2 regions of the Sphingomonas sp. FW306-1B-B10E genome follow, and region 1 is predicted to be linked to the other one. Evidence: riboswitches for the same ligand, from Rfam matches in the RefSeq annotation. Region 1 holds a riboswitch; the other holds the start of a gene.

Region 1 (4,317 bases):
CTCCCCCTTGCAGGGGGCGAGGGAGTGAAAGGAAAGACAAGAGGCGCCGCCCTCGCGAGCGACGCCTCCCCTCTCCGTATCGCGGAAAGGCGGGCTTAGAGCCCCTTGATCTTGGTCAGGTGTGCCTGGACGACCTTTTCGGCCTCGCCTGCGAACTTCTTGAGTTCGGGAACGTCGCCGGTCGCAGCATAAGCCTTGACCAGCTTGAGCGCCTTTTCGTGCGCCGCGACCTGCTGGGCCTTGTACGCCGTGTCGAACGCGGCGCCGTCGGCCTTGCGCAGCGCCTCGAGCCCGGCTTCCTGATCGACGTTGAGCGCCGGGTTCGGCGCGATCGCCGGGCTCGCCTTGGCGCCCGCGGCCTTGAGCTTCTCGGTCGAGGCATTGTGGTGCTCGACCATCAGCTTGCCGAAATCCTTGAGGCCCTGCGCCTGCGCCTTATCCTGCGCGAGCTTGCCTGCCTCGACTTCGTAATAGTCGCTGGCACCGACGTCGTTGGCGAACTTCTGCGCCGGCGACGCGGCGGCATCGGCCGCGACGACATTGTCGCCGGTGGCGTTGGCGTCGGCAGGCACCTCGGCACCGTTGTCGACCGTGGTCGTGCTCGTCGTCGTATTGGTGGTGTCGTGGCCGCCGCCGCACGCGGCGAGCGCAAGCGCCGGGGCGAGCCCCAGGATCAGATGGTGCTTCTTCATGGCAAGGCGTCCTCCTCGGGGTGGCTCAACGCAGCCCCGCAAGGTCCGTTCCGTTCTCTTAACGAGACGAGGTTCCCGCGCTCAGGCCGCGCGCAGCTCGCGCAGGAACGCCGCCAGCTCGTCCGATAGCGCCCCCGCCCCCTGCTGCAGCTGCGCCGCGATGCCGCGCATCCCGCTGACGCTCGCCGTCGCCACATCGGAGGTCTCGCTGATCGCCTCGACATCGTGGCGGATCGCATTGCTGGCGCCCACCGCCTCCTCGACGTTGCGCGCGATAGTCCGCGTCGCGTCTTCCTGCGCGACCACCGCCGCCTGCACGCCCGCGGCGAGATCGACCATCGCGGCGATCGCGTCCTCGACCTGCTCGCAGCCGAGCGTGACCTCGTCGATCCCGCGCCGGATCTCGTCGACATGCGACGCGATCCTGCCCGCGGCGAGCCCCGTCTGGTTCGACAGCTGCTTGACTTCATTGGCGACGACGGTGAAGCCGCGCCCCGCCTCGCCCGCGCGCGCCGCCTCGATCGTGGCATTGAGCGCGAGCAGGTTCACCTGCCCGGCAATGTCGGTGATCAGCTCGATTACCGAGTCGATCGTCTGCGCGGTACGGCCCAGCTCGCGGGTCCGCGCGCTGCCGGCACGGACCAGCGCCGAGACCTGGCTGGCGGCGCGCTCGGCCGCCTCGGTATCGCCCTCGACACGCTCGAGCGCCTGGGCGAGCTCGCGCCCGCGCGCGGCGATCTCGCGCATATTGTCGCTGGTCTGCGAGGCCGCCGAGGCGACCGCGACCGCGCGGCTGCCGACTTCGGCGGCGCGATCGGCGCTCGACGCCGCGCTGCCCTGCACTTGCGCCGACAAGTCGCCGAGCGCGCGGGCGAGCGAGGCGACCTGTCCCTCGAAGCGTTCGCTGGCGCGCTCGATCCGCTCGGCGCGCGCTACGCGAGTGGCGGCGGTGCTGCGCTCATACTCGGCGGCGAGGTGGAGCAGGCGGCGATTGCCGATCACCGCCGCCAGCCGGCCGTTCCGGGTGAGGATCATACCCTCGCTGCCATTGGCGGCGCGATAGGTGCGGATCAGCGTGCCGACATCGGCGGCGATCTCGGCCACCGGGCACGGCCGGACGTGGCGCACCACGCCGTGCCCGAAATAGGGGTTGCGCAGCAGCGCATGGCCGAACGGATTGAGCAGCAGCCGCCGCACGTCCTTCTCGAAGATCGCGCCGATCGGGCGGTGCGCGGCGTCGACCACAGGCATCAGCCGCAGGTCGATGTCCGAATTGAACTGCTCGACTGCCTTGAACAGCGAATCGTCGAGCGTCAGCCAGGGCGGATCGGCTTCGATGCCGGTGAGCCAGCCCGGATTCGGGTCCGACTGCAGGGGAAGTTGTGCGACCTTCATGCCCCCGGCACTAGGGCGCCGTTGGTAAAGACCAACTTCACAGTTGATTACACTGGCGTGACAATCCCTGTTTTTTCGCAGTTGCAGCGAACGCACGCTGGGCGTAGAGGCGCGGCCGTGACGGGTGTCCCCGACAGGGGATGAAAATGGGAACTCGGTTCGAACCCGAGGCTGCCCCCGCAACTGTAACCGGCGAGCGTACGCGTCATCATGCCACTGGAGTTTCTTCCGGGAAGGCGGCGCACACGTAATGACCCGGGAGCCAGGAGACCTGCCCGCCACAGTCGATTCCTTTGCGCGGGCGGGGTGCACCGGGCGAACGAGGGCATGCCCCTCGCGTGAGCGACACCGTTAACCGGGTCGCCGCGCCATTTCGGCGAGACGACCCCAGATGAAGGTGTCTTTGCCGTGACCAAGTTCAAGCTGTTTCTCTTCGCCTCCGCCGCGCTGCTGCCGGCCGCGGCGCATGCCCAGGCGGGCGACGACGAGGTCGTCGTCGTCGCCTCGGGCGTCGAGCAGGAGGCCGAGACCACCGGCCGCTCGATCACCGTGCTCGACCGCGCGACGATCGAGACGCGCCAGACCGTCTCGCTGGCCGACCTGCTCGCCACCACCGCCGGAATCACCTCGACGCGCAACGGCGGCCCCGGCGGCGTCACTGCGGTGCGCATCCGTGGTGCCGAGGACGCGCAGACGCTCGTGCTGATCGACGGGGTGCGCGCCAACGATCCTTCCGCTCCGGCTGGAGCCTTCGACTTCGGCAATGCGCTTACCAGCGCGATCCAGCGCGTCGAAGTGCTGCGCGGCCCCAATTCGGTGATCTGGGGAAGCCAGGCGCTGGGCGGGGTCGTCAATATCGTCACTCAGGCGCCGGTCGATGGCGTCACTGCGCGCGCCAATGCCGAATATGGCTATGCCGACCAGGTCTCGGCCAACGCTGCCGTCGCGGCCGGTAACGACACGCTGCAAGGTGCGCTGACCGGCGGCTATTTCCGCACCGACGGCGTCTCGCAGGCTGCGGTCGGCACCGAGGCCGACGGTTATCGCCAATATAATGCCAGCGGCCGGCTTCGCGCCGAATTCGCGCCGGGCTTTGGCGTCGACCTGCGCGGCTACTACGCCAATTCGCGGCTCGAGATCGACGGCTTCCCTGCCCCGGCCTACAGCTTCGCCGATACCGCGGAATATACGACCGCGCAGGAGCTGTACGGCTATGCGGGGCTGTTCGCCAATTTCGGTCCGCTGTCGAACCGCGTCGCCTTCACCATGGCCGACATCAACCGCGATGGCTACGACCCGGAGAATGTCGGCGCCGACCCGGCCTATCTCTATCGCGGCCGCAGCGAGCGCTACGAATATCGTGGGGATGCCGCGCTCGCCGACCAGCTTCGCGTCACCTTCGGCGCCGAGCGCGAAAATCTGCGCTTCTACGACGGCAGCGACACCTATCGCGCCGACATCACCAGCTTCTACGGGCAGGCGATCGTCACCCCGGTCGCGCCGGTGACGCTCACCGCGGGCGTGCGCAACGACGATCACAGCCGCTTCGGAAGCTATACGACTTGGGGCGCCAGCGCCGCGGTCAAGCCATTCGAGAGCACGCTGCTGCGTGCCAGCTATGGCGAGGCTTTCAAGGCGCCGACGCTCTATCAGCTGTTCGCGCCCTTCTACGGCACCGACACGCTCCAGCCCGAGACTGCGAAGAACTGGGAAGCCGGGATCGAGCAGCGTGCGCTCGGCGGCGCGGCGAAGCTGGGCGTGACGTGGTTCCACCGCGACACCCGCAACCAGATCGACTTCGATCTGGTGAGCTTCACCTACGCCAACATCGCGCGCACCCGCGCAGAAGGCCTCGAAGTCGAGCTCGCGCTGCGGCCGGTCGAGGCGTTTACCGTCACCGCCAACTACACCTATACCGACACCGAGAACCGCTCGGAGGGCTATGAAGGCAACCAGCTGGCACGCCGCCCGCGCGACACCGCCAGCCTGTCCGCCGATTACCGCCTGCCGTTCGGGCTTTCGCTCGGGGGGACGGTGACGATCGTCGGGGACAGCTTCAACGACGCCGGCAACTTCACCCGGCTCGACGGCTTCGCGCTCGGCAGCATCCGCGCCGAGATGCCGATCGGTGAACGCTTCGCGGTTTATGGCCGGGTCGAGAACGTCACCGACGAGAAGTACCAGGTCGTCTCGGGATACGGCACCTATGGCCGCGCGGCCTATGCCGGCG
Region 2 (6,444 bases), on a different contig from region 1:
GGCGACGCCCGCCGGCTCGCATTGGCCTTGGCCGACGCCGCAAGCTCGGCGGCCACGCTGTCCCGCCCTTCGTTGATCGCCCGCTTGAGCACCGCCAGCTCCTCGACCTTCTGCACGGCGAAGGCCAGCCATTCGGCCACCTCGCCGAGCTTCTTCTCGAGCGCGAGGTCGACCGGCACGTGAAGCAGCGAGCAGGACGGCGCGAGCACCAGGTCGCGAGTCGCCGCGATCGGCTCGATCCGGTCGAGCAGTGCCTCGAGATCGGCGCGCCAGACGTTGCGCCCATCAACCACCCCGAGCGAGAGCAGCAGCGACTTGGGCGCGGCCTTGAGCAACGGATCAAGCTGCTCGAGCGCGCGAACGAGGTCGACATGCAGTCCCGCCACCGGCAACGCCGCGGCGAAGGAGAGATTGTCGCCCAGCCCGCCGAAATAGGTCGCGAGCATCAGTTTGGGTCCCGAGCGCGACAGCTTGGCATAGGCCCGGGTCAGCGCGCGACGCTGCTTGTCGTCGAGGTCGAGCACCAGCACCGGCTCGTCGATCTGCACCCATTCGGCGCCGGCATGGGCGAGCTGGCCCAGGATCGCGGCATAGAGCCCGAGCACTTCATCGAGATAGTCGAACGGATCGACTCCGCGTCCCTTGGCGAGGCTCAGCCACGTCACCGGCCCGAGCAGCACCGGCCGCGTGTCATAGCCCTGCACCTTGGCCTCGCGATACTCGTCGACCACCTTGAGCCGGTTGAGCGCGAGCTTCTGCCCCTCAGCGAGTTCGGGGACGAGATAGTGATAATTGGTGTCGAACCACTTGGTCATCTCGCACGCCGTGACGCTGCCATGGCTGCATCCGGTATCCCCGGTGGTGCCGCGCGCCATCGCGAAATAGGTCGCCAGGCCCGCCTCGCCGTCGGCGCTGCGGTAGCGCTCGGGGATCGCCCCGAGCATGATGCTGGTATCGAGGACATGATCGTAGAACGAGAAGTCGTTCGAGGGCAGCCAGTCGGCGCCGAGCGCCTTCTGCCGCGCCCAGGCGGCGGTGCGCAGCCCCGCACCTGCCTCGAGCAACTCGGCCTCGCTAGACTTCCCTGCCCAATGCGCTTCGAGCGCGTGCTTCAGTTCGCGCCGCGGGCCGATGCGCGGAAATCCCAAGGTAGCAACGGTAGTGGTCATCTTCTTCAACCCCGAAGAGAGGCGAAGCGCCGAGACCAGACGCACGCGCACGCAACCCGGGAACCGGCCGGCACGCAAGCGGCCAATCCGGGCACCCCGCCGGTGGACGTTATCTCGTCGAAGGCAGGTCTCCTGGCTCGCGGGTCAGCGCGGCGGTCCGTCTTCCCGGGGCAAGCCCCAGTGACATGGTTGGACCGCAGCTCGCCGCTTACAGTTGCGGGGGCAGCGCCGGCATCGCACCGGCTTCCCGTCTTAGCTCCGACGCAGGGCGAGCCCCGGACGAAGAACCTTGACCCTCTCCAGATCGCACCGACCCGCGGGGCAGTCAAGCATCATATAAAGAAATCTTTATATGATGCGTCAGCCGAGCATCATCAGGCTGGCATTGCCGCCCGCCGCGGTGGTGTTGATCGAGATCGAAACCTCCTCGACCAGCAGGGTGAGGCTATAGGCATCCGCCTCGGTCAGCGCCGCGCTCGCCGCCGCCTGGACCGGGACGATCGGCCCCGGCTTCGTCGCGAGAGCCTGCAGCAATTCGGTCACCCGGTCCGCGTCGCCCTCGACCAGCGCCGCCGAAACCTCGCCGGCATCGCTCTGGATCCGGGCGCGCACGCTCGGCGGCAGCTCCGCCAGAACGGCGGTCAGACCGGCGTCGGCCTCGACCACCGCATCGTTGCCCGTCGCCAGCGTGGCGGCGAGTTGGTGGAACAGCCCTTCCCGGCTCTCCGGTGCAAGCAGGATCGTGCCGCGCGGATGCAGCGCGTAGACGTTGCGCTCGCCCACCGGCCCCGGAAGCTCGACTTCGCGGCCGAGCGGCGAGGACGCATCGAGCTGCAACGCAAGCATCGCCGCCTGCTTCTCGCCCGCTTGGTCCAGCCAAGCGGCGAGATCGGTCAGCGCCGGATCGACCACCGCCTCGCCGCGTGGCGCCGGCGCCACGTCGCGCACCAGTCGCGGCAGATAGAGCGGCCCACCCGCCTTGGGCCCGGTCCCCGAAAGCCCGCGCCCGCCGAACGGCTGGACTCCAACGATCGCGCCGATGACGTTGCGGTTGATGTAAAGGTTCCCCGCCTTGATCCGGCCGGTGACCTCGGCGATCGTCTCGTCCAGCCGGGTGTGCAGGCCGAAGGTCAGCCCATAGCCCGTGGCGTTGATCGCATCGATCAGCTCGTCGAGCTTTTCGCGCCGGTAGCGGATCACGTGGAGCACCGGCCCGAACACTTCGCGCTCCAGATCGGCGATATTGTCGAGCTCGATGATCGTCGGCGGCACGAAGGTGCCGTGCGCGGTCTCGGGCAGCATCTCCTGCTGCTCGACGCGGCGGCCGCGGCCGCGCATCGCTTCGATATGCTTCTCAATATTCGCCTTCGCCTCGGCGGTGATCACCGGGCCGATATCGACCGCGAGCCGATCGGTATTGCCGATCCGCAACTCGGCGAGCGCACCCCTGAGCATCGCCAAGGTGCGGTCGGCGACCTCCTCCTGCAGGCACAAGATGCGCAACGCCGAGCAGCGCTGTCCCGCGCTGTCGAACGCAGAGGCGATGGTGTCGGCGACCACCTGCTCGGCGAGCGCCGACGAATCGACGATCATCGCATTCTGCCCGCCGGTCTCGGCGATCAGTGGGATCGGCTTGCCGTCGCTCGAGAGTCGCTCGGCGAGCTGCTGCTGGATCAGCCGCGCGACTTCGGTCGAGCCGGTGAACATCACGCCCGCAGTCTCGGGCGCACCGACCAGGGCCGCGCCGATCGTGCCGTCGCCGGGGACCAGCTGAAGTGCATCGGCAGGCACGCCCGCCGCGTGCAGCAGCCGCACCGATTCGGCGGCGATCAGCGGCGTCTCCTCGGCCGGCTTGGCGAGCACCGGATTGCCCGCGACGAGCGCCGCGGCGACCTGCCCCGTGAAGATCGCCAGCGGGAAATTCCAAGGGCTGATGCACACCACCGGGCCGAGCGGCTGCCGGTCGCCGAGCGTCCGCGCCTGGACGGCATAATAGCGCAGGAAATCGACCGCCTCGCGCACCTCGGCGATCGCATTAGGCACCGACTTGCCCGCCTCGCGGACGGTGAGCCCGATCAGCAGCGGCATCCGCGCTTCCATCGCATCCGCCGCGCGCTCGAGCATGACCGCACGTGCGTCGACGGGGACCGCACGCCAGTCAGAGCCCGCGGCGCAGGCAACAGCGTCGCGCGCGGCTTCGGGCGTGACTTCGACCACGCTGCCGACCACGTCGCGATGATCGGCGGGGTTGAGCACGGGACGCTCGCTCCCCTCGCCTACCGCCGCGCGCCACTGGACCGCCGCGCGCCACTGGACCGCCGCGCGCCACTGGACCGCCGCGCTCTCCTGCAGCGCCTCGCTCAGCGCGGCGAGCGCGGTCTCGTTGGCCAGATCGATCCCGGCGGAGTTGCGCCGATCGGGATAGAGCTCGACGGGCAGCGCGATCGCATCGTGCTTGGCGCCCGGCAGCGGCGCGCTACGCACCAGTGCGACCGGATCGACGACGAGTTCATCTATCGACACCGCCGGATCAGCGACACGATTGACGAATGACGAGTTCGCCCCGTTCTCGAGCAGCCGTCGGACCAGATAAGCGAGCAACTTCTCATGCGTGCCCACCGGCGCATAGATGCGGCATGGCCGGCCCAAGCCGTCCGCGCCCACGACTTGCCGATACAGCGGCTCGCCCATGCCGTGGAGGCACTGGAACTCGTAATCGCCGAGCGTAAAATCGGGACCGGCAATCTGGTAGATCGTCGCGAGCGTCAGCGCGTTGTGCGTCGCGAATTGCGGGAAGATCACGTCCTTCGCCGCGAGCAGCTTCCGCGCGCATGCGACATAGGCCACGTCGGTGTGGATCTTGCGCGTATAGACCGGGAAGTCGGCGAGCCCATCGACCTGCGCGCGCTTGATCTCGGCGTCCCAATAGGCCCCCTTGACCAGCCGCACCATGATCCGTCGCCCGGCGCGACGGGCGAGATCGACGATCCAGTCGATCACGAACGGGCAGCGCTTACCATAGGCCTGCACCACGAACCCCAGTCCGTTCCAGCTGGCCAGCGCCGGATCGAGCGCCAGCGATTCGAGCAGGTCGAGCGACAGCTCGAGCCGGTCGGCCTCCTCGGCGTCGATGTTGAAACCGATGTCGTACGACTTGGCGAGCACCGCCAGCGCCTGCACCCGCGGCAGCAATTCGCCCATCACCCGGTCGGCCTGCGCGCGCGCATAGCGCGGGTGCAGCGCCGAGAGCTTGATCGAGATGCCCGGCCCTTCATAGATACCGCGCCCGCCCGCAGCCTTGCCGATCGCGTGGATCGCTCCGGTATAGTCGTCGAAATAGCTCGCAGCGTCCTTGGCAGTCGCGGCCGCCTCGCCGAGCATGTCGTAGCTGTAGCCGAAGCCGCGCGCTTCTTCCTTGCGGGCGCGCTTGAGTGCCTCCGCGATCGTCTCGCCGGTGATGAACTGCTCGCCCATCATGCGCATCGCTAGGTCGACGCCGCGGCGGATCACCGGCTCGCCGGCGCGCGCGATCAACCGAGTGAGCGCGGCGCCCAGCCCCTTGTCGTCGGCGCTCTCGACCAGCCTGCCGGTCACCACCAGTCCCCAGGTCGCCGCGTTGACGAACAGCGAGCGGCTGCCGCCGAGATGCGCGCGCCAGTCGCCATCGGCGATCTTGTCGCGAATCAGCGCGTCGCGCGTCGCATCGTCGGGGATGCGCAGCAATGCCTCGGCGAGGCACATCAAGGCGACGCCCTCCTCGCTCGACAGCGTGTATTCCTGGACGAGCGCCTCGACTCCGCTCTTGGTGCCCTCCTTGCGCAGCGCCGCGATCAGCGCGCGCGCCGTGCTCTCCGCATCGGCGCGAACCACCTCCGGCAAGGTCGCCGCTTCGAGCAACGGCGCGAGGCATTCGGGCTCGGCCCGGCGATAGGCCTGGGTGATCGCGACGCGCAGCGGCGTCTGGGGGCGGATCGGCGGGGCAAAGGCCGCGAAGGCAGAGTTGGTAGGCATGATCCGCCCATAGCCGAAAGGCGAAAGTCGATCTGTCTTACTTTACTCGACCAGACTATGTGGGTGATCCAATTTTAGCCTCTCAAAAGTCGATACGTATGGAAATTCCGCCAAATCCAGTCGATCTGGACGAATATGACCGCAAGATCCTCGCCGTCCTGCGCGAAGACGGCAGGATCACCGTCACCGATCTCGCCCAGCGCATCGGCCTGTCCAAGACTCCGTGCCAGCAGCGACTCAAGCGGCTGATCGAGACGCGCGTGATCCTCGGCTTCACTGCATTGATCGATCCGGCCAAGCTCGCGCTCGATCACGTCGCCTTCGCCGAGGTCAAATTGTCCGACACGCGCGAAAAGGCGCTCGACGAATTCAACGCCGCGGTCCGGCGCATCCCCGAGGTCGAGGAATGCCACATGATCGCGAGCAGCTTCGATTATCTGCTCAAGGTCCGCACCGCCGACATCCGCAAGTACCGAATCGTGCTGGGCGAGCGCATCTCGAGCCTGCCACACGTCGCGAGCACCTCGACCTATATCTCGATGGAGACGATCCGCGAGACCGTTCGGGGCTGAGCCCGCTGCGCAAGGAAGTGGCGGAGAGGGTGGGATTCGAACCCACGGTACCCGTGAGGGCACGCCGCATTTCGAGTGCGGTACATTCGACCACTCTGCCACCTCTCCGCGAGGTCATTTGATGCCGTTGTCGGGGTTTCCGACGAGCGCCACCGGTCGATAGAGCGCGGGCCATTAGCCGAGTCATTTGAGCGACGCAAGCTCCGCGCTTGTGCGGAGGCCAAGAGGCACTAAATTGTTGGCATGTCGCGTACACCCACTCCCAGCCTGCCGCTCGAAGCCGCCGTCCCGATGCCGCCGGTTTCCTCCGCGCGCTTCGCGATCGGCGACGTCGTGCGCCATCGGCTGTTCGATTTCCGCGGGGTGATTTTCGACGTCGACCCGGTCTTCGCCAATTCGGACGAATGGTACGAGGCGATCCCAGAGGACGTCCGCCCGCGCAAAGACCAGCCTTTCTATCACTTGCTCGCCGAGAATACCGAGTCGAGCTACATCGCGTATGTCAGCCAGCAGAACCTCGTCGTCGACGAGAGCGACGAGCCGGTCGACCATCCGGCGATCAGCGGGTTGTTCGAGCGCTATGCCGGCGGCCGCTACAAGCTGAAGCCACATCACCGGCACTGAGCCAACGACCGCGGGCGGCCTTCTGCGCTCCCCTCCCGCTCGCGGGAGGGGTCGGGGGAGGGCCTGGC

The links. A riboswitch is a leader RNA that binds a small molecule or an ion and turns the genes downstream of it on or off. The one in region 1 is predicted to bind cobalamin.
Region 2: it holds a riboswitch for cobalamin, as region 1 does, so the genes downstream of both, metE (5-methyltetrahydropteroyltriglutamate--homocysteine S-methyltransferase) here and AC3WJI_RS08305 (TonB-dependent receptor plug domain-containing protein) in region 1, are expected to answer to the same signal.

The regions. Positions count from the first base shown of each region.
Region 1 is NZ_JBYSXG010000016.1:2,804-7,120, reverse strand. It holds gene AC3WJI_RS08315 (DUF4142 domain-containing protein) at 96-692, opposite strand; gene AC3WJI_RS08310 (methyl-accepting chemotaxis protein) at 774-2,087, opposite strand; cobalamin riboswitch at 2,193-2,380, shown strand; gene AC3WJI_RS08305 (TonB-dependent receptor plug domain-containing protein) at 2,496-4,317, shown strand, end outside.
Region 2 is NZ_JBYSXG010000025.1:46,715-53,158, reverse strand. It holds gene metE (5-methyltetrahydropteroyltriglutamate--homocysteine S-methyltransferase) at 1-1,169, opposite strand, end outside; cobalamin riboswitch at 1,275-1,462, opposite strand; gene putA (trifunctional transcriptional regulator/proline dehydrogenase/L-glutamate gamma-semialdehyde dehydrogenase) at 1,530-5,180, opposite strand; gene AC3WJI_RS11595 (Lrp/AsnC family transcriptional regulator) at 5,279-5,752, shown strand; tRNA gene AC3WJI_RS11590 (tRNA-Ser) at 5,771-5,860, opposite strand; gene hspQ (heat shock protein HspQ) at 5,996-6,376, shown strand.